Regions from separate parts of the Nisaea acidiphila genome, predicted to be linked through region 4. Evidence: predicted binding sites of a transcription regulator. Region 4 holds the regulator's gene; each other region holds the start of a gene.
What was found. The regulator LexA, encoded in region 4, represses DNA repair genes until DNA is damaged. The targets are predictions, from matches to a motif close to ATGTTCTANTTTGGTTC.

Region 1 (7,180 bases), 2.0 Mb from region 4:
TCCGGCCTTTGTGCGATGCGGTATATGATGAGCACCGTCTCGGGCAACGCCGGAGTTCCCTCAAATGGACATCGAAAACCCGGAAGGCCTGTCTTCCGCAGAGGCAGCCAGCCGGCTTGAAGAATTCGGTCCGAACCGGCTGCCGGAGCCGAAGCTCTCCGGACCGCTGGTATTGTTCGCGCGGCAGTTTCTAAGCCCCTTCATTTATATCCTGATCATTGCCGCGCTCGCGTCGGTCGCCATCGCGCAGATCCCGAGCGCGGTCTTCATCGTCGCGGTGCTCCTGATCAATGCGGTCATCGGGACGGTGCAGGAATATGCGGCGCAGAAATCAGCCTCGGCCCTGCGCAAGATGGTGCGCGGCACCGCGCGAGTACGGCGGGACGGTTTCGACCAGTCTGTCGATATCGAACAGGTCGTACCCGGCGACCTCGCGCTCCTGACGTCGGGCGACAAGGTTCCAGCCGATATTCGTCTCGCGACGGCGCACGGGCTCGCCATCGACGAGTCCGCCCTGACCGGCGAATCCCTCGCCGTTACCAAAAACGCCGCCGCCGCTCCGGAAGAGGGCGCACCGATCTCCGAGCGGGTCGACATGTGCTTCGCCGGCACGGTGGTCACCCACGGCCGCGCGATGGGTACCGTCACGGCGACCGGGCTCTCGACGCAAATCGGCTCGATTGCGAAGGAAATCGGCGCGGGGCGGCTGTCCGAGCCGCCGCTGATGATCCGCATCCGGCGTTTCACCTACAAGGTCGCCGGCGGGATCGGGATCTCGATCCTCGCTCTGGTCCTGCTGATGCTTCACGTGGGGGGATACGACACGCGCGAAATGGCGATGATGTCCATCGGTCTCGCCGTCTCGACCATTCCCGAAGGCCTGCCGGCGGCCCTCACCGTCGCGCTCGCCATCGGCATGGGGCGCATGGCGAATCTGCATGTCATCATCCGCAAGCTGATCGCGGTTGAGTCCCTCGGCTCCTGTACCTTCATCTGCTCCGACAAGACCGGCACCCTCACGGTCAACGAGCTGACCATCAAGAAGATCGTTCTGCCGGGCGGCGCGGAGTTCGACGTGGCGGGGTCCGGCGTCGGACCGGGAAGCATCGGCCAGCCGGAGCAGCATCACCGGCTGCGGGACATCTGCCTGACCGGCGTTTTCGCGAATGAGAGCTATCTCGACTATGCGGGCGGCGAATGGGCCTCCGATGGGGATATCGTCGATGTCGCCTTCCTGGTCCTGGCCAAGAAGCTCGGCCTCTCGCTCCGCCAGGTACGCGCCGAGCAGGCCCAGCTCGAGATGATTCCCTACGAGTCCGAACGGGCCCTCTCCGGCAGCCTGACCCGGCTCGGCGCCGGTGCCTGTCTGCATGTCAAGGGCAGCCCGGAAAAGCTTGCCGCGATGTCGAGCCAGATGATGACAAGGGACGGTGCCGTGCCGATCGACCGGGCCGCCATCGAGGCGCAATCGGAAGCATTGGCGCGGCAAGGCTACCGGGTAATCGCGCTGGGACGGCGTGAAACAGACCATACGACCGGTGCTATCGACCAGCTCTCCGACCTGACCTTCCTCGGTCAGGTCGCGATGATCGATCCGGTGCGCCCGGATGCGAAAGAGGCGGTCGACAAGTGCCGGGACGCCGGTATCGAAGTCGCCATGATCACCGGCGATCATCCGAGCACGGCCGCCGCGATCGCCCGCGATCTCGGGATCCGCAACCTGTCCGGCGAGGTCGTGACCGGAGCGGCTCTCCGCCGTTCCGAGCAGGAAGGCCAGGCAGCGCTCGACACACTCATTCGGCCCGCGCGGGTCTTCGCCCGGATCGAGCCGCTGCAGAAACAGCAGATCGTCGACTCCCTGATGCGCGCCGGTCATTTCGTCGCCGTCACCGGGGACGGCGTGAACGATGCCCCGGCGATGCGCCGCGCCAATGTCGGCGTGGCTATGGGCAAACGGGGCACCGACGTCGCCAAGGAGGCGGCGGATCTCATCATCGCCGACGACCGTTTCGCCTCCATCGTCGCCGGCGTCGAACAGGGCCGTGTCGTCTACGGCAATATCCGCAAGGTTATCGCACTGCTGATCGCGACCGGCTTCTCCGCCCTGCTGCTGTTCTTCCTGACCGTTCTGGCGGGTCTGCCGATGCCCCTCGTCGCCGTCCAGCTGCTCTGGCTGAACCTGATCGCCAACGGCCTCCAGGACGTAGCGCTCGCCTTCGAACCGAAGGAGGGGAACGAGCTCAGCCGCCCGCCCAGACGGCCGGACGAGCCAATCTTCGAGCGCCGTATCATCGAGCATGTGCTGATCACCGGGACCGCGATGGGCCTGCTCGCCTTCTTCGTCTTCGACTGGCTGATCGAAAGCGGACGCAGCACGGAAGACGCCCGCAACCTCACGCTGATGCTGATGATCCTGTTCGGCAATATCCACGCCCTCTCCAGCCGCTCGGAAACCCGCTCGCTCTTCCGGATCCGCTTCTGGGGCAATCCCTTCCTGGTGCTCGCTGTCCCCGTCGCGCAGGCGGTCCATATCGGCGCGACGCATGTGCCGTGGCTCTCGGACGTGCTGTCGCTGCATCCGGTCGCTGTCTCCGAGTGGCTGATGCTGCTGGGCGTGTCGCTGCTGCTACTTGTGATCGAGGAGGCGCATAAATTCTCACACCGCCGCCGGCGAGGGGTTCGGGCAGCGAAATAATTCGCGGGGGTCTCCGCACCGGCACAACTTCCCTGTCCGGACCCGGCTGCGACAAGCTGCTCCTTGTTACAAAGACATACTTCCCGTAAGGGGTCGCCATGCGTTGCGTGAGTGCCCATAGCCGCACCGTCCTGGCACGGCTCCTCGTTCTCTGCCTGACGCTCCAGCTCCTGGTCCCGACGCTTTTCGCCTCGTACCAGGTGGCCGGGAGCGTCGAGGCTGCGGGAGACCCGTTCCGCACGGCGATAATCTGCACGCCGAAAGGCCTCGTGCAGATCTCGCTCGACGAGAACGGGAACATCGTCACGGAGGGCGACGAGGCACCGACCTCCGCCGCACGTCCCGACTGCATCTATTGCAGCCTCGCAGGCGGGGTCCTCGCACCGCAAAATCTCCTTCCCGTTGCAGAGCTGACGGCAACGGCTCTGCCGCTCGTCCGGTTTACCGAACCCGAACGCCCGCGCACTCCGCATTTTGCCAGCAGCCTCAGGGCCCGCGCCCCGCCGAACCTGACGGCGTGACCTGACGCGGCCCCCGAGCCGCCCTCACGCCCCCTCTCAGACATCCCGCGACAGTCCCGGACCGCCCGCGCAGCAGCGCCGGGCGCCGAAGTCTGTCCGTTCGACCAATCCGACCATGAGAGGAAACCATGGCAAAGATTCTCAGACTCTCTCTCCTGCGGGCAGGCGCCGCTGCGGCCGTGATCGCAGGCTCCGTCCATCTGGCCGGCGCTCAGCAGAGCGGCCACGGCACGCACAATCACCAGACGACCGGACACATGCACGAAGCCTCCGGCGACGGCACGATGAACCACGGTCACGGCATGGCCATGGACAGCCACGGGCATCCGCTCCCGATCGGCGTCATGGGCGCCCGCTCGCCGATGAAAGGCCGCTTCATGCTCGGCGCCCGGGTAATGGAAATGAAGATGGACGAGCTGCTCCGGGGCAGCGACGGGATCTCGCCGGAGGAAGCCGCGACCTCCGTCGCCAATCCCTTCGCCCCGCCCGCAACCGTCCGCATGGTGCCCACCGAGATGACCACGCGGATGGCCATGGTGAGCGCAATGTACGGCGTCACCGACGATTTCGGTGTGATGGCGATGGTGCCCTATGTCGAGAAGGAGATGACCATGGTCACCTTCTCCGGCATGTCCGGCAGCACACGGCTCGGCGAGAACAGCGCCGACAGCTCCGGCCTCGGCGACGTGAAAGTCGGCGGGACCTACACACTCTATCGCAGCGGAGGTCATCGGATCATCGCCGTCGGTGCCGTCAGCCTGCCGACGGGGAGCATCGAGGAGACCGGCCGCATGCTGATGGCGAACGGCATGTATATGACCCGCCGGCTGCCTTACGGCATGCAACTCGGTTCCGGCACCGTCGATTTCCTGCCGGGCCTCACCTATACCGGCGCGTCCGGCAAACTCTCCTGGGGCGCCCAGTACAAGGCGGTGCTGCGGATGCAGTCGGAGAACTCGGAGGATTACCGGCTCGGCAACATCCACCACGTGACCGGCTGGCTCGGCTACCGCGTCACCGACTGGTTCCAGGCGACCGGTCGGCTCGTTGCCCGCACCGAGGACGTGGTGCACGGCCAGGACCCGAACATCAGCGGGGCTGCCATCGGCGCCAATCCGGACAATTACGGCAGCGAGCGGATCGGCGGCCTGCTCGGCTTCAACATCACTCCGGGCAACGGCCTGCGCGTCGGCGCGGAAGCCGGCCTGCCGCTCTATGAGCGGGTCAACGGCACCCGCCTCGGCGCGAGCTGGAGCGCCCGTCTCGGCGTGACCTACATGTTCTAGGCCTCTGGCCTCGAACGCCGCCCCTTCAGGAACAACGGGAGGGGCGGTCCGCCGCTATCTAGTCCTTCGCTTCCAGCAAATCGTACATCGCCGCGAGCGCCGTCACGTAGCCGCGCGCGCCGAGGCCGCAGATCACGCCGGTCACCGCCGAGGACATGATCGAGTGCCGGTGCAACTCGTCGCGGGCATGGATGTTGGAGATATGCAGCTCGATCTTCGGCCCCGCGAAGATCTTCAGCGCATCGAACAACGGCACCGACTGGAAGCTGAGGCCCGCCGGATTGATGATCAGCCCGTCCGCCTCGTCCTCGGCCTGTTGGATCATGTCGACCAGCGTGCCCTCGTGATTGCTCTGCTTGAACTCCAGCGGCCCCTTCGCGGCCTCCCGGCACCAGCCCTCGATGGTCTCCAGCGTGATCGAGCCGTAGATCGCCGGCTCCCGCTTCCCGAGCTTGTTCAGGTTCGGGCCGTTCAGGATGTGGATTGTATGGGCCATGCTGTTTCCTCGCGGGTACAGAGCTTTATCGCCGGAGCTCGACACTAATTGCATTTGGGATCAGTGCAATTGTTGATAGAGACACAGAAATCATATTGACGCACAACACGAACAAAACTAGAACACACTCAAGGTGATTCTATGGCTCAAGCATCAGAGATTGAATGGACAGACGCCACTTGGAATCCGGTAACCGGTTGCACGAAAATCGGTCCGGGTTGCGACAATTGTTATGCGTCACGGTTCGCTGAGCGATGGCGCGGAATTGACGGGCATCCATATGAACAGGGCTTCGATCTGCGCTTATGGCCAGATAGGTTAGAGCAGCCCCTGCGCTGGAAGAAGCCAAGGCTCATTTTTGTGAATTCAATGAGCGATCTATTTCATAAAGATGTACCGGTTTCATATATCAACTCCGTATTTGAGACTATGGAATCTGCCGATCAGCACGTATTCCAAGTTCTTACAAAACGCAGCTCACTACTTCGGAAATACATAAATCAGAGATATCAAGAATCAGTCGCACCGGATCACATATGGCTTGGGGTATCTGTTGAAGATCGAGAACACTCAAGTCGCATCGAGCATTTGAAACAAGCAAACGCATCTATTCGTTTCGTATCTTTCGAACCATTGCTTGGGCCTATCGGCAAAGTCAATTTAGGCGGGATTGCTTGGGCAATTGTAGGAGGTGAAAGCGGCCCCAAAGCACGCCCGATGGATCCGAAATGGGCTAGAGAACTGCGAGATCAATGCTTAAGGCAAGACGTCTCCTTCTTCTTCAAGCAGTGGGGCGGTCCACGCCCTAAATCTGGCGGCAGAACCCTTGATGGAGAGATCTGGGACGGCTTTCCGGTTCACCGAATGAAAAAACCCATGTCCGAAATGTTCGCACGATCCTGACTTGATCTGAGCTGTCATATTCGCTATGGCAGAAGAATGAAAGAGATTGACAACTTTGAGTGGGTCGTCGGCAACAAGCCACCACCTCTACAGTCACATAGTGCGGCCAAGCTAAATCTTCTAAGTCATTATCTAGCTGAATATTTTAGAGCGGTGGTCAGAGATCCCCGCACCGAACGGCTCCAAATCTCCTTGGTCGACGGATTTTGTGGCGGAGGAGCCTTCCAATCACCTGACGGATCTCAGGTGCCAGGCACTCCGATGATTATGCTTGGTTCTATCTCTGCGGCTGAAAAGGAAATAAACCGCAACCGTATAAAAAAGCTTCATATCGACGCAAATTTTTATTTCATCGACAAATCGGAAAACGCAATCGCCTATCTCAAAAATGAGATCAACAACTCTGATCAAATACATCAATTAAACAAAAAAATTCATTTGATAAATGGCGATTTTTCCCAGCACTACGAACAAATATTATCAGATATATCAAGTCGATCTAGAGCCGGAAGAACTATCTTTCTACTAGACCAATACGGATACAAGGACGTACCGCTCACTATTTGCAGAAAAATACTAGATCAATTACCGCGCTCAGAGATCATTCTTACTTTCGCCATAGACTGGTTGATCGACTACATGTCGAATAACGCATCCTTCCTAAAGGCCGTTGCACCGATTGAACTCACAGAATTTCAAATAATAAAATTCTTAAAAACAAAAGGCATTCGCGAACATAGGTACTTAGTACAGAGATTAATGATACAGCATATTCGAGCAGTTACACGCGCACCATTTTTCACACCATTCTTCATTCGATCTGCGCAGGCAGGCAGAGATCTCTGGCTTATTCATCTTTCAAAACACCCAACAGCTAGAAATGTCATGACTTCAAGCCATTGGGCTCTGCAGAACGCCTCTCTCCATCAAGGCAAAGCAGGGCTGCGAATGCTCGGTTTTGACCCGCACTGGGAAGACAGCCTGCCTTTTGATTTCGAATTTGATCACAATGCAGAAATGAGCATGGAGACAGCTCTGATAAATGAAATACCTGAAAAAGTGGAGTCACAGGACAGCCACGGACCCATAACATTTGAGACTTTTCAGACTCTTATCGCGAACGACACCGCAGCTCGCCTCGATCAAATTGCCGAATCCCTGATGTTTCTCCACCGCGAGAACGCGATTGAGATCATAACGCCATCAGGAAAACTAAAAAGGAATGCTGCCAAATTAAAACCAACGGATAGAATTCAACTTTCCCGCCAATTAATATTTC
Region 2 (7,180 bases), 110 kb from region 4:
ATCCCCGGTATCGGCGAAACCTTCGTGCCTGTCCAATACCGGCTTATTCTGGCGATCGGCCTCAGCATCGTCGTCGCGCCGCTGGTCGGAAACCAGATTCCCTTCGCGCCGTCGGGAGCCGAACTGGTGCGGCTGCTGTTTCTCGAGATGATTATCGGGCTCTATTTCGGCGTTGTGGCGCGGATCGTCCTTCTCTCGTTGGATACGGCAGGACAGGTGATCGCGATGAACACCGGTCTCGCCAACGCGCAGATTTTCAACCCGGCACTCGCAACCCAGGGCTCGCTTCCCGGATTCTTCATGCTGAATCTTGCGACATTGCTGCTGCTGATATCGGACCTGCACCATTTGCTGATCCGAGCTATGATCGACAGCTACACGCTGTTTCCGCCTGGCGCGGCTTTGCCGGCAGCCGACTTCGCCGATGCGATCGCCCGAATTATCGCGAACAGTTTCCAGATCGCCATCCAGCTTGCGGCGCCTTTCCTCATACTCGGGTTGCTGTTCTACCTGGTCATGGGCGTTATGGCGCGTCTGATGCCTCAGCTGCAGATTTTCTTCGTGGCGTTGCCGGTTCAGGTGATTATGGGGCTCGTGATCCTTTCGTTGGTCCTCAGTGGAGCGATGATGGTTTTTTTGGAGTACTATTCGGAAAGTATCGGACGTTACGTCGTACCGATTTGAGCATTCAAGGGCATGTCCAGGCGTGACCGACGCTTGGCAGTCCGTTCCGGGGAGCCGCTGCGATGTCCGGTCAGGACGATGGCGACAAGACTGAGGAACCGTCTGCGCGAAAACTTTCGCAAGCGCGCGAGAAAGGCCAGGTCCTCACTTCAAAGGAAGTGAACAATTTTGCCGTCCTTCTGGGTGCAACGATGGTGGTCGGCATTTTCGGTCCGTTTTTGCTTTCGGATATGGCCCGCGCGCTGCTCGTATTTATCGAGCGTCCGGATATGATCGACGTACCCGGGGCCGGTTCGCTCCTGCTCGACATGCTTATCGATGTCGGGTTCGCTATAGCTCCCGCGCTCGCATTGCTTTTTGTGCTCGCCATACTCGGTGTTCTGATGCAGATCGGCTGGCTTGTCTCGACGGAATCGATCCAGCCGAAGCTTGAAAAGATATCGCCAATCAGCGGCGCGAAACGGCTTTTCAGCCTCAAATCAGTCATGGAGCTGGTTAAAGGCATCGTCAAAATGATGATGGTCGGTTTTGTCGCTTACCTGATCGTCTCGCCGGAATTCTCGCGTATCGAGATGATGGTGCAGATGGACATCAAGGATTTGCTCGACGAAACCCATTTCGTAGCGATCAAGGTATTCATCGGTGCGCTGGCGGTCACCGCCGTGATCGCGGTGGCGGATTATCTCTACCAGAAATACGAGTTCATGAATCAGATGCGGATGAGCAAGCAGGAAGTCCGCGACGAGCACAAGCAGACAGAAGGCGATCCGCATGTGAAGGCGCGGCTACGGCAGCTTCGCATGGAACGCGCGCGAACCCGTATGATGGCCGAGGTTCCCAAAGCGACCGTGGTGATCACCAACCCGACTCATTTTGCCGTCGCCCTAAAATACGAGATGGACGAGATGTCGGCGCCGAGAGTCCTCGCCAAGGGGGTCGACGCGGTCGCCCTGCGTATTAGGGAGGTCGCCAACGAAAACGATGTCCCGATCGTTGAGAACCGTCCGCTGGCAAGAGCGCTGTACGACAATGCGGAGATCGATGAGGAAATTCCGGAGGAGTATTACAAGGCGGTCGCCGAGGTCATCAGCTACGTTTTCAAGATGAACCAGACCTACATTCCGACCAGCTGATCCGGAAAAGACATGTATGCGGCGTTCCCCCGGGGGGCAGGATGGAACCAGTAACACTCGCGGCGGCCGGCGGCATCCTCTTGGCCCTTATCGTCTTGCTGGCGGTTTTCGCGAGGCTCCGGCGCAGCCGGCTTGAAATATCCGCGCTCCAGGAGGAAAAGGCCGCGCTCGAGGCAGAGCGCGACGGCGCGACTGCCGAACTTGAGGCGTTGCGAAACGCGCCGCCGCCGCAGCTCGACTCCCCATTTCCGGTTTGCCGTTTCTCCCAGGAAGGGCGGTTTCTCTCGGCGAACGAAACTTTCGTTGCCCGTTTTGCCGATGGCAAAACCGAGGGTATCGAAGCGAACAAAGTCGTGCTGCGCATGCGACTCATGGTGTCCAAGCATCTGGAAAATGTCCGCGAAGCGAAGCCGGGAGATCTGGTGACGGCCGGCACGTTGCCGCTCCCCGCGTCCTCAGCCGATTCTGCTTGCCAGGTTCTGTTGAGCGCGATCGGTTCGCCCGGCAGCGGCGACAGTCAGGAAATCGATGCCGTTCTGGTCCCGGCGACCGAAAGCTGGATGGCGCCGGCACTTGAATACGCGCCGGTGGGCGTTGTCTTCCTCGGCAACAACGAGAGGATGGTGGCGGGCAACGGCGCTTTCCGGAATTTCACCGGCGCGGGCGCGAACGGGGCCGGTTTCAGGGGACGGTCCTTCGCGGATTTTGTCGATGATGAGGACCGGGAAACCGCCCAAAGATTTCTGGAAGAGTGTTCGACGTCCAGTCCCGCCGAAAACATCGAGGTCCGGCTAGTCGGGAAAGCGGGCGAAGAAGGCGCGGAAGTTGCTGTTTTTTGCCAATGTCTGGAAGCGGGGGAAGGGCCGGAAGGCGCGCATTGCGCTCTCTACCTGATTGATATTGGCCGCCGGCGGCAGCTTGAGGCACAGGTGGCGCAGTCCCAGAAGATGCAGGCGGTCGGCCAGCTGGCGGGAGGCGTCGCACACGATTTCAACAATCTGCTGACCGCGATGAACGGGTATTGCGATCTGCTTCTGGCGCGGCATCGGCCGGGCGATCAGTCCTTTTCGGATGTGATGCAGGTCAAACAGAATGCCAACCGGGCGGCAAATCTGGTGCGCCAGCTGCTGGCCTTCTCGCGCCAGCAGACGATGATCGCCCGTGTGCTCGACGTGACGGAAACCCTTGCGGATCTCTCGCATCTGCTGCGCCGTCTGATCGGCGAGAACATCACGCTGGAGATCTCGCACGGCCGTGAGCTTGCGCCAATTCGTGTCGATCAGGGTCAGCTCGAACAGGTGGTCATCAATCTCGTGGTGAATGCCCGTGACGCCTGTCCCAGCGGCGGTACGATCACCATGAAAACCTTTGATTTCGTGACGGAAATGCCGGTGCGGCAAGGCGACGATATGATGCCTTCCGGACGTTACGTCCGTCTCGACGTGTCGGATACGGGCTCGGGGATCGAGGACGAGATTATAGGCCGCATCTTCGAGCCCTTCTTCTCGACCAAGGAGGTCGGGCAGGGGACCGGGCTCGGATTGTCGACTGTTTATGGCATCGTGAAACAGATCAACGGCTTCATCTCCGTCTACAGTACGGTGGGCGTGGGTACGACCTTCTCCATATTCCTCCCCGCCTATGAAGGTGAGGTCAGCCGAAGCGAGGGGGGAGACCCGAACTTCGATGCGGCGAACGCCCGCAAGGACCTGACCGGTGTGGAAACGATCATGCTGGTGGAGGATGAGGACCCGGTGCGTCTGTTCGGCGCCCGTGCGCTTCGGAACAAGGGATACAAGGTGATTGAGGCCCGCAATGGCGAGGCGGCTCTGCAGTTGCTCTCCGACAAGAGCGAGGAAATCGATCTCCTCATCACCGATGTCGTAATGCCGGGCATGGACGGTCCGACGCTCGTGCGCAAGGTGCGCGAGGACCGGCCCGATCTGCGGGTGATCTGTATCTCCGGCTACTCGGAGGACGCTTTGCGGCAGCGGATCGAGGAGGACACCAATATCCACTTCCTGCCGAAGCCGTTCAGTCTGAAACAGCTCGCCGGGACGGTGAAGGATGTGCTGCACCCGCTGCAGTGACCGCAGGTGATTCGCGCCTTCCGGAAAGAACGCAAATAGAACAAACTCTCCGATTCTCTCCAAAATCCCAAGATGTCGTATTTGCTGTCAATTAGAATCCTAGATTTATAACGAGAACAAAAAGTGAAAATGTTCTTGTTGATGAGAACAAAATTGGTACATAATCATTCTCGGAAACCAGTCCAGTTCCGCCCATGGGGCTTATAGCGGCGGCGATGCGGGGCTGATTGCCATTGTAGGCGTCCCTGTGAGATATGGAGGATCGGGTATGTCGGAACTAGCACTCAAAGTCATCGAACGGGACCCCATGGACAAGACTAAGGCGTTGGAGGCGGCCCTCGGCCAGATCGAGAAGGCGTTCGGCAAGGGCTCTGTCATGAAGCTCGGGCAGAGCGATCAGGCGATCGAGGTGGAGGCGATATCCACCGGATCGATCGGCCTTGATATCGGGCTCGGCATCGGCGGACTTCCGCGAGGCCGGATCGTGGAGATCTACGGCCCGGAAAGTTCCGGCAAGACGACGCTGGCGCTGCATGCCATCGCCGAGGCGCAGAAAAGCGGCGGGACCTGTGCTTTCATCGACGCGGAGCACGCGCTGGATCCGGTCTATGCCCGCAAGCTCGGTGTCGATCTGGACGAATTGCTGATTTCCCAGCCCGATGCGGGCGAGCAGGCGCTGGAAATCGCGGATACGCTGGTGCGCTCCGGCGCGATCGATGTGCTGGTGGTCGATTCCGTTGCCGCCCTGGTGCCGCGGGCGGAGCTTGAGGGCGAGATGGGCGACAGCCATGTCGGCCTGCAGGCGCGGCTGATGAGTCAGGCGCTGCGCAAATTGACTTCCTCGATCTCCAAGTCGCGCTGCATGGTGATCTTCATCAACCAGATCCGCTTGAAGATCGGCGTGATGTTCGGCAATCCGGAGACCACGTCGGGCGGTAACGCGCTCAAGTTCTACGCCTCGGTGCGCATGGATATCCGCCGCATCGGTGCGATCAAGGACCGAGATGAGGTGGTCGGCAACCAGACCCGGGTCAAGGTGGTGAAGAACAAACTGGCGCCGCCGTTCCGGGTGGTCGAGTTCGACATCATGTACGGCGAGGGTATCTCCAAGACCGGCGAGATCCTGGATCTCGGCGTCAATGCCGGGATCGTCGAGAAGTCCGGCGCCTGGTTCTCCTATGGCGGTCAGCGCATCGGCCAGGGCCGCGAGAATGCCAAGAAATTCCTGGCGGAAAACAAGGATGTCGCCGGCGAGATCGAGAAGCAGATCCGTCAGAATGCGGGTCTCGTCGCCGAGGCGATGATGCAGGGACCTGAGGCCGAGGACGACGCCTGAGGCCTGCCGCGAGACCGGTGCCGCCGTTCCCCCCTCGGCGGGCCGGATTTGCCCCGAGAGTGAGAGACCCCGCCGCCGGGAACCAGCGGCGGGGTTTCGCGTTCCGGAAAGCGGCGGATTTCCAAGGCCCGCGCGCTGGACAGGGGGGCGCATCTTCAGTAAAAGCGGAGCCCGTTTGCCGCGATGTGCGGCACGAAAAGGCACGGCCGGGCGCAGACCGAGACCAAGACGGCGCCGGCCCGGAGGGACGAGATGCAGACCGCGAACGATATCCGCCGTACTTTCCTCGATTATTTCGTCGAGAACGGACATGAGGAGGTCGCCTCCAGCCCGCTGGTGCCTCGCAACGACCCGACCCTGCTCTTCACCAATGCCGGCATGGTGCAGTTCAAGAACGTCTTCACCGGACAAGAGCATCGCGACTACAAGCGCGCCGCGACCTCGCAGAAATGCGTGCGCGCCGGGGGCAAGCACAACGACCTCGAGAATGTCGGCTATACCGCCCGCCACCACACCTTCTTCGAGATGCTGGGGAACTTTTCCTTCGGCGATTATTTCAAGGAACAGGCGATCGAGCATGCCTGGACCCTGATCACCAAGCGCTACGGTCTGCCGGAAGACAAGCTGCTGGTGACGGTCTATCACGAGGACGAAGAGGCGGCCGGCCTCTGGCGCAAGATCGCGGGGCTGCCGGACGAGCGCATCATCCGTATCGCGACCTCGGACAACTTCTGGGCCATGGGCGATACCGGTCCCTGCGGCCCGTGCTCCGAGATCTTCTTCGATCACGGACCAGGGATCCCCGGCGGCCCTCCGGGCAGTCCGGACGAGGATGGCGACCGATTCATCGAGATCTGGAACCTCGTCTTCATGCAGTTCGAGCAGATCTCGAAGGACGAGCGGGTCAACCTGCCGCGCCCCTCGATCGATACCGGCATGGGGCTGGAGCGCATCGCTGCGGTGCTGCAGGGCAAGCACGACAATTACGATATCGACCTGATGCGCGCCCTGATCGAGGCGACCGCGCACGAGGCGAATGTCGATCCGGACGGGCCTTACAAGGTCTCAAACCGGGTGGTCGCCGACCATCTGCGCGCCTCCAGCTTCCTCATCGCCGACGGCGTGCTGCCCTCGAACGAGGGTCGCGGCTACGTGCTGCGCCGGATCATGCGTCGCGCCATGCGGCATGCCCACATCATGGGGTGCCAGGACCCGCTGGTCTGGAAACTGGTGCCGACGCTGGTGAAGGAGATGGGCGAAGCCTTCCCGGAACTCGGACGCGCCGAGAGCCTGATCAAGGAAACCCTGAAGCTGGAAGAGACCCGCTTCAAGGAGACCCTCGGCCGTGGCCTGAAGCATCTCGAGGAGGAGACCGGCAAGCTCGGCGAGGGCCAGACGCTCTCCGGCGAGGTCGCCTTCAAGCTCTACGATACCTACGGCTTCCCGCTCGACCTGACGCAGGACATCCTGCGCGGCCAGGGCCGTGCGGTCGACACGGACGGGTTCGAGGCGGCGATGGAACGCCAGCGCGCGGCGGCCCGCGCGGCCTGGTCCGGCTCCGGCGAGGCGGCGACCGACACGGTCTGGTTCGAGCTGCGCGAGCGTTGCGGCGCGACCGAGTTCCTCGGCTACGATACAGAGCAGGCGGAAGGACAGATCGAGGCCCTCGTGGTCGACGGCAAGCCGGTGAACAAGGTCGAGGGCCCGACCGAATTCGCCCTGATCGTCAATCAAACCCCGTTCTATGGCGAGTCCGGCGGTCAGGTCGGCGATGCCGGCAGTGCGCGGACCCTCGGCGGCACCGAAATCGCGGTTTCCGATACCCAAAAGAAGGTCGGCGACCTGTGGGTCCATATGGCAAAGATCGAAGACGGTGTGATCGAGGTCGGCGATGCGGTCGAGTTGTCGGTCGATGGCGCGCGCCGCGGCCGGGCGCG
Region 3 (7,180 bases), 260 kb from region 4:
GTACCGTGCTGCATTTCCGCGATCATATCGCGTGCGGCCAGAACGGGGCCGTCGCAGACCTCGGCAACCGTTCGGATGGCCCCGCAGGGAATCCCGAGAGGACTCAGCAAATTCAGCCAGTCGTCCCGGCTCCTCCCGGCGATGATGGAGGCTACGACGGGGGTCAGGGCCTTCCTGTTGCGCACCCGCTCTTCCGCCTGAAGGAACCGCGGGTCCACGGCAAGATCCGGGCGTTCGATCGCCCGACAGAAGGAGGTCCAGAGCGCATCATTGGCGATGCCGAGATTGATCCACCCATCATTCGCCTCGAATGGCTCGTATGGCACGATCGTCGGATGCGCGTTCCCTCGACGCCGAGGTGTCTGGCCGGTGGCGAAATAGATGCCGGCATTGAAGGTCAGCAGCGATGCGACGACTTCGTACATCGAGATCTGTATGTGTTGCCCGGTACCGCCGCGCTGACGCGCATAGAGCGCCGCGATGATCGCCTGCGAGGCGACTAGACCTGATGCCAGATCCGCGATCGAGGTGCCGACCTTGAAGGGAGAACCGTCTTCCGGGCCGGTCAGATCCATCAGGCCGGCCTCTCCCTGAACGATGACGTCATAGCCCGGGCGGTCCTTTCCCGGACCGCTGTCCCCGAAACCTGAAATCGAGGCATAGACAAGTTCCGGGCGCCGCTGGCGTACCTCCTCGTACCCGAATCCGATCCGCTCCATGACGCCGGAACGAAAGTTCTCCACCAGGACATCGGCACTTCCGATGAGTTGCCAGAGCGCCTCTTGGTCCGCGGCTGCCTTGAGATCGAGCACGACGCTTTTCTTGTTCCGGTTCACCGAAAGGAAATAGGCCGACTGATCCCCTTGGTACGGCGGGGCGAAAGCACGAGCGTCATCGCCCGTTCCGGGACGCTCGATCTTTAGGACGTCTGCGCCGAAATCGCCGAGTTGCATGGTGCAGAACGGACCGGACACAACACGGGTCAGATCGACGACGCGGATACCGTCAAGCGGTCTCATGTCCGTCATCGCACATCGTGGACGCGAGTTCGGCGAAGTCGGCGACGGTGATGTCCGGCTGATGCGGCGTTTCGCCGAATGGCCGCTTTCGCCGGTCGATGAAGGCTGTCCGCATGCCGTAGGATTTCGCTCCGATGCAATCGAAGGCGTGGTTCGCGACGAACAGGCAGCTCGACCGGTCGAGCCCGATGACTTCTTCGGCCTTGGCGTAGGTCTTCCAATGCGGTTTGAAATACCCGGCCTGATCGACCGAGATCACCGCATCGAATTCGAAGCCGATATGAGACTTCGCCGCCTGCAGCATGTCACTGTCACCGTTCGAGAGGATTACCAGCCTGTATCCCGCCGTTCGTAGCGCGCTCAGTGCTCTCAGGACATCCGGGAACGGCGGGAGTTTTTCGATCTCGGAAACCAGCCACTTGATCTCGGTTTGCGAATAAGTGATCCCGCAACGATCAAGCACGTAGGAAACGGCTCTGTGCCCGATCTGGCGATACGGCGTGTGTCCCCGGTCGCAAAGCGCGTCGATCATGGAGTTTTCGAAATGCGTCCGGCGCCACCAGGTGACAAAACGGTGCGCTTCGCCGTCCCACCCTTTGGCTTTCAGGAATGGCGCCGCGATTTCGGTCAGGCCGGATTGCATGTCCACGACCGTTCCGTACTGATCGAAGACCAGCGCCTTGATTTCGCGTTTCAGAATTTCCCGTTGCACCATCTTTCTTTCTCCCAATTGTCAGTCGGGAGATTTGGCCCATGACGGTAGCAATCTTGGAAATCGATAATCTTCATGCCGGCATCGACGTGTGCGATAACCGGCGCTTCAAAAAAGAATGAGCCCGGACGGACGATCCGACCGGGCTCGTTTCATGCGATTGTGAGCGTGTTCAGAACGGGATCTCGTCGTCGAGATCGCCCGGCCCGCCAACCGGAGGCTGGCCGCCCCCGCTGCCACCGCCATATCCGCCACCCGAGCCGCCGCCGTACCCGCCGCCCTGGTTGAACCCGTCGTCACCGCCATAGCCGCCGCCCTGACCGCCGCCGCCTTCGCCGCGCCCATCGAGCATCTGGAGCTCGCCGCGGAAACGCTGCAGCACGACCTCGGTCGAGTATTTCTCCTGTCCCGACTGGTCGGTCCATTTCCTGGTCTGCAGCTGACCTTCGACATAGACCTTCGAGCCTTTGCGAAGATACTGCTCGGCAACCTTGGCGAGGTTCTCGTTGAAGATCACCACCCTGTGCCATTCCGTGCGCTCGCGGCGCTCGCCGCTGTTCCGATCACGCCAGGTCTCCGACGTTGCGACGGAGAGGTTCACGACCTTGTTGCCGTCCTGCATGCTCCGGATATCCGGGTCGCGACCGAGATTGCCGACGAGAATGACCTTGTTGACGCTGCCTGCCATGGTTCTAATTCCACTCTACGAATTTGCCCCTCGGGGAATTTGTTGCCGGACTGTCCCATATCCGGGAGCGCTAATCCAGTCGCGATCCTTTGAAACCCGAGGGCGCGCGGAATTGCTGCACCCGCAAAATCATGGTGGCCAAGCACGGCCGCGCGACCTATAAATGTTTCTGTTTCGTTCTTAATCCGGATTTCCGCCGATGTCAGCCTCTTCCGAACCGAAAGATATCCGCGTTCAGGGTGCCCGGGAGCACAATCTGAAGGGCGTCGATGTCGCGATCCCGCGGAACTCCCTGACCGTCCTGACCGGTCTCAGCGGCTCCGGAAAGTCCTCGCTCGCCTTCGATACGATCTATGCCGAGGGCCAGCGGCGCTATGTCGAAAGCCTGTCCGCCTATGCGCGCCAGTTCCTGGAGCTGATGCAGAAGCCGGATGTGGACCTGATCGAGGGGCTCTCGCCAGCGATCTCCATCGAACAGAAGACGACGTCGCGCAACCCGCGTTCCACGGTCGGCACGGTGACGGAGGTCTACGACTATCTCCGTCTGCTCTATGCCCGCATCGGCATCCCCTACTCTCCCGCGACGGGACTGCCGATCGAGAGCCAGACGGTCAGCCAGATGGTCGACCGAATTCTGGAGATGGACGATGGCACCCGGCTCTATCTGCTTGCCCCCATCGTGCGCGGCCGCAAGGGCGAGTACCGCAAGGAGATGGCGGAGCTGCGCAAACAGGGCTTTCAGCGTCTGAAGGTCGACGGCGAGCTCTACGAGATCGACGAGGTTCCGGCCCTCAACAAGAAGCTGAAGCACGATATCGAGGTTGTGGTCGACCGGCTCGTGGTCCGCGAGGGCATCGCGACCCGGCTGGCCGATTCCGTCGAGACCGCGCTCGATCTCTCCGACGGATTGCTGATTGCGGAGGACGCCTCAAGCGGAGAACGCACGACCTTCTCCGCCAAGTTCGCCTGCCCCGTCTCCGGCTTCACCATCGACGAGATCGAGCCCCGGCTGTTCTCCTTCAACAACCCGTTCGGCGCCTGTCCGAGCTGCGACGGGCTCGGCAGCAGCATGTATTTCGATCCGGGCCTGATCGTTCCCGAAGGCTCCAAGAGCCTTCGCAAGGGGGCGATCGCACCCTGGGCGAACTCCTCCTCGAAATACTATATGCAGTCGCTGGAGAGCTTGGCGAAGCATCTCGATATCTCGCTCGACACCGCCTACGAGGATCTGCCGGAAAAGGCGCAAAGCGCCCTGCTCTACGGCACCGGCAGCGAGCGCGTCGTCATGACCTTCGATGACGGGCTCCGGAGCTATCAGACCAACAAGCCTTTCGAAGGCATCATTCCGAACATGGAACGGCGCTTCAGGGAGACGGAATCGGCCTGGAGCCGGGAAGAACTCTCCAAATACCAGTCGGTCGCGCCCTGCGACGCCTGTCACGGGCAGCGCCTGAAGCCGGAAGCGCTCGCGGTGAAGATCGCCGGGCTCAACATCTCCGAGGTCACAGAGATGTCGATTTCGGAAGCGGTCGCCTGGTTCACCGCCCTGACCGGGAACCTCACCGGCAAGCAGGCGGAAATCGCCGAGCGGATCCTGAAGGAAATCAACGAGAGACTCGGCTTCCTGAACAATGTCGGGCTCGACTATCTCACCATGTCGCGGGCTTCGGGAACGCTCTCCGGCGGGGAGAGCCAGCGCATCCGTCTCGCTTCGCAGATCGGCTCCGGTCTGACGGGCGTGCTCTACGTTCTGGACGAACCCTCCATCGGCCTGCATCAGCGTGACAATGATCGCTTGCTGGCCACGCTGGTCCGTCTGCGGGATCTCGGGAACACCGTGCTCGTGGTCGAGCATGACGAGGATGCGATCCGTTCCGCCGATTATGTCGTGGACATGGGGCCGGGCGCCGGTGTCCATGGCGGTACCGTGGTCGCCGCCGGCACGCCGGAAGAGATCATGCGCGCGCCGCAGAGCCTGACCGGCCAGTATCTGACCGGGTTCCGACAGGTGCCGATCCCGGCCGAGAGGCGCAAGGCCAAGAAAGGCAAGCACATCACGCTGACCGGCGCGACGGCGAACAATCTCGACGATGTTTCCGTCTCGATACCGCTTGGCACCCTCACCTGCGTCACCGGCGTTTCCGGCGGCGGCAAATCCTCGCTCATCATCGAAACACTCTGGAAGGCGATCGCCCGAAAGCTGCATGGCGCGCGGGAACATCCTGGGCCGTTCGACAGCATCGAGGGGCTCGAATTCCTCGACAAGGTGGTCGATATCGACCAGTCGCCGATAGGCCGCACGCCGCGCTCGAACCCGGCGACTTATACCGGCGCCTTCACCCCGATCCGGGACTGGTTCGCCGGCCTGCCGGAAGCCAAGACCCGCGGTTACAAGCCGGGCCGTTTTTCCTTCAATGTGAAAGGCGGTCGCTGCGAGGCCTGTCAGGGCGACGGCGTCATCAAGATCGAAATGCACTTCCTGCCGGATGTCTACGTCCAGTGCGACGTTTGCAAAGGCAAACGCTACAACCGCGAGACCCTCGAGATCACCTACAAGGACAAGTCGATCGCCGAGGTCTTGGAGCTGACGGTCGAGGAAGGTGCCGAGTTCTTCAAGGCGGTGCCGTCGATCCGGGACAAGTTGGAGACCCTGGAACGGGTCGGGCTCGGCTATATCCAGATCGGCCAGGCTGCGACCACCCTTTCGGGCGGCGAGGCGCAGCGCGTCAAGCTTTCGAAGGAGCTCTCGCGCCGCGCGACCGGCAAGACGCTTTATATTCTCGACGAGCCGACGACCGGCCTGCATTTCGAGGATGTGCGCAAGCTGCTTGAAGTGTTGCAGGCCCTTGTCGAGCAGGGGAATACGGTGATCGTGATCGAACACAATCTGGAGGTGATCAAGACCGCCGACTGGATCGTCGATCTCGGCCCCGAGGGCGGGTCGGGCGGCGGCAAGATCGTCGCCGAAGGCACCCCGGAAGATGTCGCGCAGACCTCCGGCAGCTATACGGGCAAATATCTCGCGCCCTATCTCGACGCGGCTCGAGCGAAGAAGAGCGCATAGAACCCGCTGTTAGAGGGTTGGCGCCCATCCCATCGCCCAGTCCCCGAGCGGCTCAAGATGCCGGAACAGTGTCTTTCCGTCTTCGGTCAGGTCGTAGCCCGCATCCGTCTTCTCGACCAGCCCCGCGGTCCTGAGTTCCTTCAGGCGCGTGTTTAGCACGGTCGGCGAAACCGACTCGCAACGGCTCTGAAGGTCGCGGAAGGTCAATGGTTCCACGCTTAGGTTCCAGAGGATTCCGAGCGCCCAGCGGCGTCCCAGCAAATCGAACAGCACCATGATGGGCTGCCCGGTGCGGGATCCCCGCACCGGCCCTCCCGGGAGCGGAATGTCGGTAAGTTTCTCTCTTGCCATAGCGCTATTAAAAGTGTAGCGATTTTTGCTACTGATATCGTAGCAACTGCGGCCGTCGATTACCAGCCGCAAATAAGGAGGTCGTCATGCATCTCTTGGCGCTCTGGCTCCTGCTCGCCGTCTTCTGGAGTGGATCTTACGTGGCTGTAAAAATCGGTCTCGACTCATTCGGCCCGATGACCATTGTCGCGCAAAGAATGGTGATCGGGGCTTGTCTGCTCTATTTCGTGCTCAAACTGCGCTCGGAAACGCTTAGAACCGACAGGTCGGCTCTCGTTGCCTACGGCGTCTCGGCGCTGTTCGGAAACGTGTTTCCGTTCCTGCTCATCGGTTACGGCGAACTCTACGTAGAGAGCGGTCTTGCCGCCCTCTTGATGGGGATCGCCCCGGTCGCGACGGTATTTCTGGCGCCCATGATCCTTCCCAACGAATTTCTGACACCACGTGCGGTGCTCGGAATTCTTTTCGGTGTCGCCGGCCTCGTCGCGCTCGTTGGCGTCAGCGCACTTTCCGGCATCGGTGGGCACTTCGCCGGCCAGATCGCGATCCTGGGTGCGGCGCTCTGTTACACGGGAACCACTCTGTATGTCCGGCGTTACGTCACCGTCCCGCCATTGCAGATGGCAACCGGATCGCTCGTCCTTGGCGCGATGGCCGCATGCAGCGGCGCCTTTCTCTTCGAGGCGCCGTTTTCCGGAGAAATGCCGACCGCAGCTCCGGTCCTCGCCATGCTCTACCTCGGTGTGTGTTCGACCGCGATCGCGACGCTGATCTATTTCCATCTGGTGCCGCTGCTTGGCGCGGGACGCATGCAGCAGATCAATTTCCTCGTTCCGGCGCTCGGAACCTTCTTCGGCGTCGCTCTTCTCGGGGAGCCGCTCAAAGCGAGTTCGGTCATTGCGCTCGGACTGATCTCTGTTGCCGTCTATCTGGTCAGTACCGCCAATCGCCGTATGCACGTCGTAATATCACCCCGGGTTCGGCCCTCATGATCATGCTTGGGGCGCTGGCCGCAACCACGGCGTCATTCGGCTGGGCTGCGGGCATGGTGCTTGCTCACGGCCCAGCCCAACAACTCGGTGCTTTCGAATTTACCCGTATCCAGCTCCTGGTCGCCGGATTGGTTACCGGACTGCTGGTGGCCCTGCTCGGGCAATGGCCAAGCGTGAACTGGCAGCATTGGCCGAGCTTCCTGGTGAGTATCTCGATCGGCGTCATTCTCGGGAACCTTGCCATGGTGGAGTGCCTGCGCCGTGGTGGGCCCAGAAACGCCGAACTGGTCATCTCTCTTAAGGCGCCAATCATCGCGGCAATGGCGTATTTCTGGTACGATGAGACGCTTGAAC
Region 4 (7,180 bases):
TGCCCGGCGAGGAAGTGCCGCTGACCGAGGCGCACGGGCGCACCGCCGCCGCCGACATCGCCGCCCGGCGCACGCAGCCGCCGGAGGCGGTCTCCGCCATGGACGGCTATGCCGTGCGCGGAGCCGATGTCGCGACGGCCGGCGCCAAGCTCAAGCGGATCGGAACGGCGCCCGCGGGCCATGTCTTCGAAGGCACGGTCGGCCCCGGAGAGGCGGTCCGCATCTTCACCGGCGGCGCCCTGCCGGACGGCACCGACACGATCGTCATCCAGGAAGATGTGCAGGCAAGCGCCGAGGTCGATGGCGCAACCATCGAAGTCACGGAGGCGACGAAGACGGGAGCCTTCGTGCGCCCGGCAGGGCTCGATTTCCGTGAAGGCGATATCCGCATCAAGGCCGGCCAGGTCCTCACGGCCCGCGATGTCGGCATGGCGGCGGCGATGAACGTGCCGTGGATCGAGGTGCGGCGGAAACCGCGCGTCGCGATCCTCCCCACCGGCGACGAGATCATCCGCCCGGGCGATCCGACCGGGCCTAACAAGATCGTCAGTTCCAACAGCTACGCACTGGCGGCGCTTGTGCGGGCCTGCGGCGGCGAGCCGACCCTGCTCGGCATCGCCCCCGATACGGTCGAGGGCATCCAGGCGATGGTCCGGGGCGCGAGCGGCGCGGATATCCTGATCACCACGGGCGGCGCCTCGGTCGGCGAGCACGACCTGATCCGCGAAGCCCTCGGTACGGACGCTTTCGGTCCCGACGGGCTGGATCTCGATTTCTGGAAAATCGCCATGCGTCCGGGCAAGCCGCTGATTTTCGGCCATGTCGGCCGCACTCCGTTGCTCGGCCTGCCGGGGAATCCTGTCTCCACGATCGTCTGCGGCACAATATTCCTGCGCCCCGCAATCGCCACCATGCTAGGCCGGACCGGGCCGAACACAACAATGCTCAAGGCGCGCCTCGCCAAGCCGCTGAAGGAAAACGACCGTCGTCAGGACTATCTCCGCGCGGTCTATCATCTCGACGAGAACGGAGAAGCCGTTGCCGAGGTCTTCGAGCGCCAAGACAGTTCCATGCTGGCCCTCTTGGCGGAGGCGAACTGTCTGCTGATCCGCTCGCCCCATGCGCCCCCCGCCGATGCCGGCGAGAAGGTGGATATCGTTCCGCTCGGGATCGGATCCATTTCAATCTGATCGAGACCTGTAATCAAAGACTTGACGCCAAACAGGAACCAAAGTAGAACATTTGCGATGTTTATCTTTTGTTCCTGATGGAACCAGGGCGGGAGTCTCAGATGCTCACAAAAAAGCAGCAACAACTATTGCTGTTCATTCAGGAACGACTGGAATCCGACGGCGTATCCCCCTCTTTCGATGAAATGAAGGATGCACTGGACCTGAAATCGAAGTCCGGCATTCACCGTCTGATCACCGCACTGGAAGAACGGGGCTTTATCCGCCGTCTGCCGCACCGGGCACGGGCTCTGGAAGTCCTGAAAACCCCGGACGCCAGTTCCGCAGTGAAACCACCGCAGACCGAGATACACCCGGCAGCCCTGGATCGCCCGGCGAGCCGCGGCTTCACTCCGAACGTCATCCCCGGGAACTTTGCTCGTGCAACCCGTGACGAGGACGAGAGTGCAGCGGCTGTGTCCATGCCGGCCGGATCGGACGACACCATGTTCGACCTGCCGATGATGGGGCGGATCGCCGCCGGCACGCCGATCGAGGCGCTGCGCGACGACAGTAACCATGTCGGCGTGCCGGGCTCAATGCTGGGCGGCGGCGACCATTACGCTTTGGAAGTCGCCGGCGATTCCATGGTCGATGCAGGCATTCTCGACGGCGATACGGTGATTATCCGGCGTTGTGATACGGCCGATAACGGTGCGATCGTCGTTGCCCTCGTGGATGAGCACGAAGTAACGCTGAAACGGCTGCGCCGCCGCGGTCATGCTGTCGCGCTGGAGCCTGCGAACCCGAATTACGAGACGCGGATCTTCGGACCGGATCAGGTCAGGATCCAAGGCTGCCTTGTCGGTCTGATGCGGAAATATTGACAGAAATACGGACGCGGGGGCGGCCTAGCGGCTGCCCCAGATCATGCCGAGGTCCGCGATCCGGACATCTGATTGCGGCTTTTCGCGCGCACGTACGGACAGAACGTGCCGCTTTTCTTCCTGCGCCTTATTGATGGCGACGCTCTTGATCTCGCGCCGGTTGGTCAGCGGGATCTGGTCGAAAACTGAAGTCGCCCATTCCTGACGCGCGGAGTTTTCGATCTCGTCCGAGGCCTTCTTGATTGCGATATAGGCAAGATTCTTCTGGCCCACGACGTCGGAGACCGAAGCGGCGAGAATGTTCAGCGCGCGTTTCTTGACCGTATCAGCCACCCTTGACCCACCTTCCCGTGAAAGTCGCTCGTTAACGAGCTGCAGCAAGTAGAAAAAATTATCGGTGGTTTTTCTAGAAAATTCAATCTTTTTCGTTTTTGCGAAATCTCACGCGTGCCGTCCATGGACGATCCCCATGCACATTTCGTGAGTGAACCACCTCAGGTTGCCCGTCCTTCATCCAAACCGCAATCGCGCCTCCAGTACGAAGTTCCCTTGGCCCCAGGATCAGGCGGGGCGCGGTGCACCCCTTCGGAACATGAATCCGGGTGACGAGAATGTCCGCACGGCCGCAATCCTCCCAGAGCGACTGCGCACTCGAAGACCGGACAATCGTTCCAAGCCCCTCCGCGCGATAGACGCACCCCAGCGGATCGCATTCGAAGCGATGCCCCGCCCGGTCTTCATCTTCGCCAAGCCCGGCCCGGCGGCGCCATACCATCGCTTCGAAGCCGCTCCACCCCGAACTTGTGACCAGTTCACGCCCGGTCTGCACCCCGACGACCCGGCCCCGGTCGCTGATCAGGATCTCCGGCGGTCTCCAGGGTGAGAGCAGCAACAGAAATACGGCGCACAGCAGCGGGACGGCCCCCAGAAAACGCCAGCCCGAGCGCCAGAGGCAGAGCCAGAGCGCGGACAGTACCGCCATGCCGACGGCCCATCCAGGTGCGGCCGACACGTTGTGCGTCGCATGGGGCCATCCCCGGATTTCCTGCGCGAGAACCAGAAGCAGATCGAGCCCCCATCCCATCGGCACGAGCGCCAGCATTTCCAAGCCGAGGGGCATCAACACCAATGCCGATACCCCCCAGGGCATGATCCAGATCCCCGCGGCCGGAACCGCGAGGAGATTGCTGGCAACTCCGTAAAGCGCCGCTTTTTGGAAGTGATAGAGGGCGACGGGCAACGTCGCGAGGCTCGCAACGAGCGAACTCAAGGCAAGTAGGAAAACGTGGCGCAGGACCCGATGCATCCATCCGTCCCGGCGGCGGCGGCTGGTCCAGTATCCCGCTTCATAGACCGCGACGAGGCAGGTCACGGCGGCGAAAGAGAGCTGAAAGCTCGCACTCAGCACATATTCCGGCCGGACAGCCATGATCGCCAACGCCGCCGCCGCGATCAGCCGCATGGAGATTGCCTTCCGTCCCAACAAGTGGCCGAGAAGCACGATCAGCGTCATCACATAAGCTCTGAGGGTCGGCACCGAGGCTCCGGAAAGAAGCAGATAGAGCGTCGCGAACAATATCGCGGCGACCGCCGCCGACTGCCGGACCGGCCAGGTCAACGCCGAACGCGGATGCAGACTAAGCAGGAGGCGGACAAATCCGAACACGCACCCAGCGACCAACCCCATATGCAACCCGGAAATCGCAAGCAGATGGGCGATCCCCGCATCCCGCATCGCCGTTTCCGCGTCCTCCGAAATCCAGTCCCGGTCGCCGACGAGCAGAGCTGCGGCGAGTGCCCCCCTATCACCCGTCAGAACGGCCCGGATCCGGCTGGATAGTTCCTGCCGGAGGCGCGCCAGCGCGCTGGCCCAGCGCCCCTCGCCCGCGGCCTCGCCCGTCGCCCTGGCCGTGACCGGTGCCAACGCGAAGCCGACGGCACCGATCCGCTCGAAAAAAAGTGCGCGACGGAAATCGTAGGCGTATGGGGAAACCGGCGGCGGCGGCGGCTGAAAGCGGCCGAAAATAGAGATCCGGCTTCCTGCGGCCGGGGCGTCGTCCCGCTTCAGCAGGAGCACACGCGCCCGCGCCGGAAGTTGCGCAGTCGGAAGCCGCCCGAGCCGCTCGACCTTGAGGATCGTCCGGAAACCGCGCGGGGTCATCCGCACGGTTATGACCACGCCTTCCAATACTCCGGTCATGCCGCGCGCAAGCACTGGCGCCGCGACCTGCGACGTTCTGAATTGCGCCGCGGTAAAACCCGCCGACGCACCCAGCAGAAGAATGGCCGCAAATGCCGGTACCGACGACTTGCGCAGCATGAGGAGCACAAGAGCGGCGACACCGATCATCGCGATCCCATTCCAGGGCGCCGGCTCGGAGCGGAGCCCAAAATAACCGACGATCCCCGCGCCGAAGGCCACGGGCAGCCAAAGCCCCGCTCGTTCGCGCTCCACCTGCTGGAAACGCGTCAGCCCCGCCCCCACCTTGGAGACGAGCTCAAAAGCCCCGTCCGTCCAATCTCGCACTGCCCCTGCCAATGTGCTAAATAGCCCCGCGCCCGCGCTGCACCAGCCCCGGGCGCACCGTCAAAGCCACAGGAATCACGAGAATTCGCCCCATGTCCGTCGTCACGCGCTTCGCCCCCTCGCCGACCGGTTTCCTCCATATCGGCGGCGCCAGGACGGCGCTCTACAACTGGCTCTATGCGCGGCACACGGGCGGAAAATATCTCGTCCGCATCGAGGATACCGATCGCGCCCGCTCCACCCCGGAAGCGGTGCAGGCGATCTTCGACGGCCTTTCCTGGCTCGGTCTGCTCGGCGACGAGGAACCGGTCTACCAGTCGACCCGTCTTGAACGGCACGCGGAAGTCGCCCGCGAGCTGGTGGAAAAGGGCCAGGCCTATTACTGCTACTGCACGCCCGACGAGCTCACCGCCATGCGCGAGGAAGCCAAGGCCGCCGGAAAGCCTATGCGCTACAACGGCATGTGGCGCGACCGTAATCCGTCCGAGGCGCCGGCCGGCGTCGATCCCGTGGTGCGTCTCAAAGCTCCCCTGACCGGCGAAACCACCCTGGTGGACCATGTCCAGGGCGAGATCACGGTGCAGAACGAGCAGCTCGACGATTTCGTGTTGCTGCGGGGAGACGGTACACCGACCTATATGCTCTCCGTGGTGGTCGACGATCACGATATGGGCATCACCCATGTGCTGCGCGGCGATGACCATCTGAACAATGCTTTCCGTCAAGCCGCGCTTTACCGCGCGATGGATTGGGAAGTGCCGGAATTCGGCCATATCCCGCTGATCCACGGCCCGGACGGCGGCAAGCTGTCCAAGCGCCACGGCGCGCTCGGCGTCGATGCCTATCGCGAGATGGGCTATCTGCCGGAGGCCATGAACAACTACCTGCTGCGCCTCGGCTGGGGGCATGGAGACGACGAGATCATCTCCAGCGCCCAGGCGATCGATTGGTTCACGTTGGAAGCCGTCGGCCGCTCGCCGTCGCGCTTCGACCTCGCCAAGCTGGAAAACCTCAACGGTCATTACATCCGCGAAGCGGACGACGCGCGGCTGACCGAGCTGGTGCTTGAAGGGCTGAGCGGCGTCGACGAAATCGGCCGCGCGCGGATTCTGAAAGGCATGAATGGCCTGAAACAGCGCGCCAAGACCATGGTCGAGCTGACCGAGAATTCCGCTTTTTACGCTGCGGCCGTGCCGTTGACCTTCACCGAAAAGGCACAGGGCCTGCTGACGGAAGACGCCGTGGCGCATCTGACGACACTTACGGCACGCCTTGAGGCACTGCCGGACTGGACGGAAGAGTCCGTAGAAGGCGCGGTCCGGGAAGTCGCCGAAGAATCCGGACTGAAACTCGGTAAACTGGCCCAGCCTTTGCGCGCCGCCCTCACGGGATCGACCGTCTCTCCCGGTATTTTCGAGGTTGCCGCGGTACTGGAACGCGCAGAAACCCTAGCCAGACTCAAGGCGATTTGCGGCACTGCACAATAACGACTAATATCCGCCGCGATTTAGCGGCAATGTTGCTTCGAGGGAATGCGAAGCAGCCGCCCAACAAGAACTAAGGGAAGCTCAGGATGAACAAACCAAACACCGGCAGCTTTACGCTCACCGATAATCAGACCGGCAAGAGTTACGAACTCCCTGTCCTGCACGCCTCGGTCGGTCCCAACGTGGTCGACGTCCGCAAGTTTTACGCCGAGACCGATCATTTCACCTACGATCCCGGCTTCACCTCGACCGGCTCCTGCGAGTCCGGCCTCACCTTCATCGACGGCGACAAAGGTATCCTGCTGCACCGCGGCTACCGCATCGAAGATCTCGCCGCCAACTGCAGCTTCCTCGAGGTTGCCCATCTGCTCCTGAACGGCGAACTGCCGAACAAGGAACAGAAGGCCAAATTCGACCATGACGTCACCTATCACACGATGGTGCACGAGCAGTTGAGCAACTTCTACCGGGGTTTCCGTCGCGACGCGCACCCGATGGCCGTGCTCTGCGGCGTGGTCGGCGCGCTTTCCGCCTTCTACCACGACTCCACGGACATCAACGATCCGCATGCCCGGATGGTCGCCTCCTTCCGCCTGATCGCGAAGATGCCTACCCTTGCTGCCATGGCCTACAAGTACTCGATCGGCCAGCCGTTCAACTACCCGAAGAACGATCTCACCTACGCCGAAAACTTCCTGCACATGATGTTCTCGGTCCCGGCAGAGGAATACAAGATGGACCCGGTGCTGGCGAAGGCCATGGACCGCCTGTTCATTCTGCATGCCGACCACGAGCAGAACGCGTCGACCTCGACCGTCCGCCTCGCCGGCTCCTCCGGCGCCAACCCGTTCGCCTGCATCGCCGCCGGCATCGCCTCGCTTTGGGGCCCGGCGCATGGCGGAGCGAACGAGGCCGTGCTGACGATGCTCAACCAGATCGGCCACAAGGACAACATCAACGAGTTCATCAAGAAGGCGAAGGACAAGGACGATCCGTTCCGCCTGATGGGCTTCGGGCACCGGGTCTACAAGAACTACGATCCCCGCGCCAAGGTGATGCAGGAGAGCTGCCACGAAGTGCTCGAGGTGCTCGGCGTCGAGGATCCGCTGC

Region 1: the regulator LexA is predicted to act here: its motif matches at 5,108-5,124, upstream of NUH88_RS13820 (DUF5131 family protein).
Region 2: the regulator LexA is predicted to act here: its motif matches at 3,935-3,951, upstream of recA (recombinase RecA).
Region 3: the regulator LexA is predicted to act here: its motif matches at 2,583-2,599, upstream of uvrA (excinuclease ABC subunit UvrA).

What each region holds. Positions count from the first base shown of each region.
Region 1 is NZ_CP102480.1:2,985,479-2,992,658, reverse strand. Features, by position in the region: gene NUH88_RS13840 (cation-translocating P-type ATPase) at 65-2,695, shown strand; gene NUH88_RS13835 (DUF2946 family protein) at 2,794-3,216, shown strand; gene NUH88_RS13830 (transporter) at 3,345-4,502, shown strand; gene NUH88_RS13825 (type II 3-dehydroquinate dehydratase) at 4,561-4,998, opposite strand; gene NUH88_RS13820 (DUF5131 family protein) at 5,140-5,901, shown strand; gene NUH88_RS13815 (three-Cys-motif partner protein TcmP) at 5,938-7,180, shown strand, end outside.
Region 2 is NZ_CP102480.1:396,808-403,987, reverse strand. Features, by position in the region: gene fliR (flagellar biosynthetic protein FliR) at 1-684, shown strand, start outside; gene flhB (flagellar biosynthesis protein FlhB) at 747-1,817, shown strand; gene NUH88_RS01970 (hybrid sensor histidine kinase/response regulator) at 1,859-3,907, shown strand; gene recA (recombinase RecA) at 4,176-5,243, shown strand; gene alaS (alanine--tRNA ligase) at 5,496-7,180, shown strand, end outside.
Region 3 is NZ_CP102480.1:18,002-25,181, reverse strand. Features, by position in the region: gene NUH88_RS00130 (CaiB/BaiF CoA transferase family protein) at 1-1,019, opposite strand, end outside; gene NUH88_RS00125 (haloacid dehalogenase type II) at 1,006-1,734, opposite strand; gene ssb (single-stranded DNA-binding protein) at 1,904-2,419, opposite strand; gene uvrA (excinuclease ABC subunit UvrA) at 2,619-5,483, shown strand; gene NUH88_RS00110 (winged helix-turn-helix transcriptional regulator) at 5,493-5,789, opposite strand; gene NUH88_RS00105 (DMT family transporter) at 5,921-6,826, shown strand; gene NUH88_RS00100 (DMT family transporter) at 6,829-7,180, shown strand, end outside.
Region 4 is NZ_CP102480.1:282,763-289,942, forward strand. Features, by position in the region: gene NUH88_RS01390 (molybdopterin molybdotransferase MoeA) at 1-1,190, shown strand, start outside; gene lexA (transcriptional repressor LexA) at 1,292-2,056, shown strand; gene NUH88_RS01400 (hypothetical protein) at 2,081-2,389, opposite strand; gene NUH88_RS01405 (ComEC/Rec2 family competence protein) at 2,472-4,583, opposite strand; gene gltX (glutamate--tRNA ligase) at 4,676-6,070, shown strand; gene NUH88_RS01415 (citrate synthase) at 6,157-7,180, shown strand, end outside.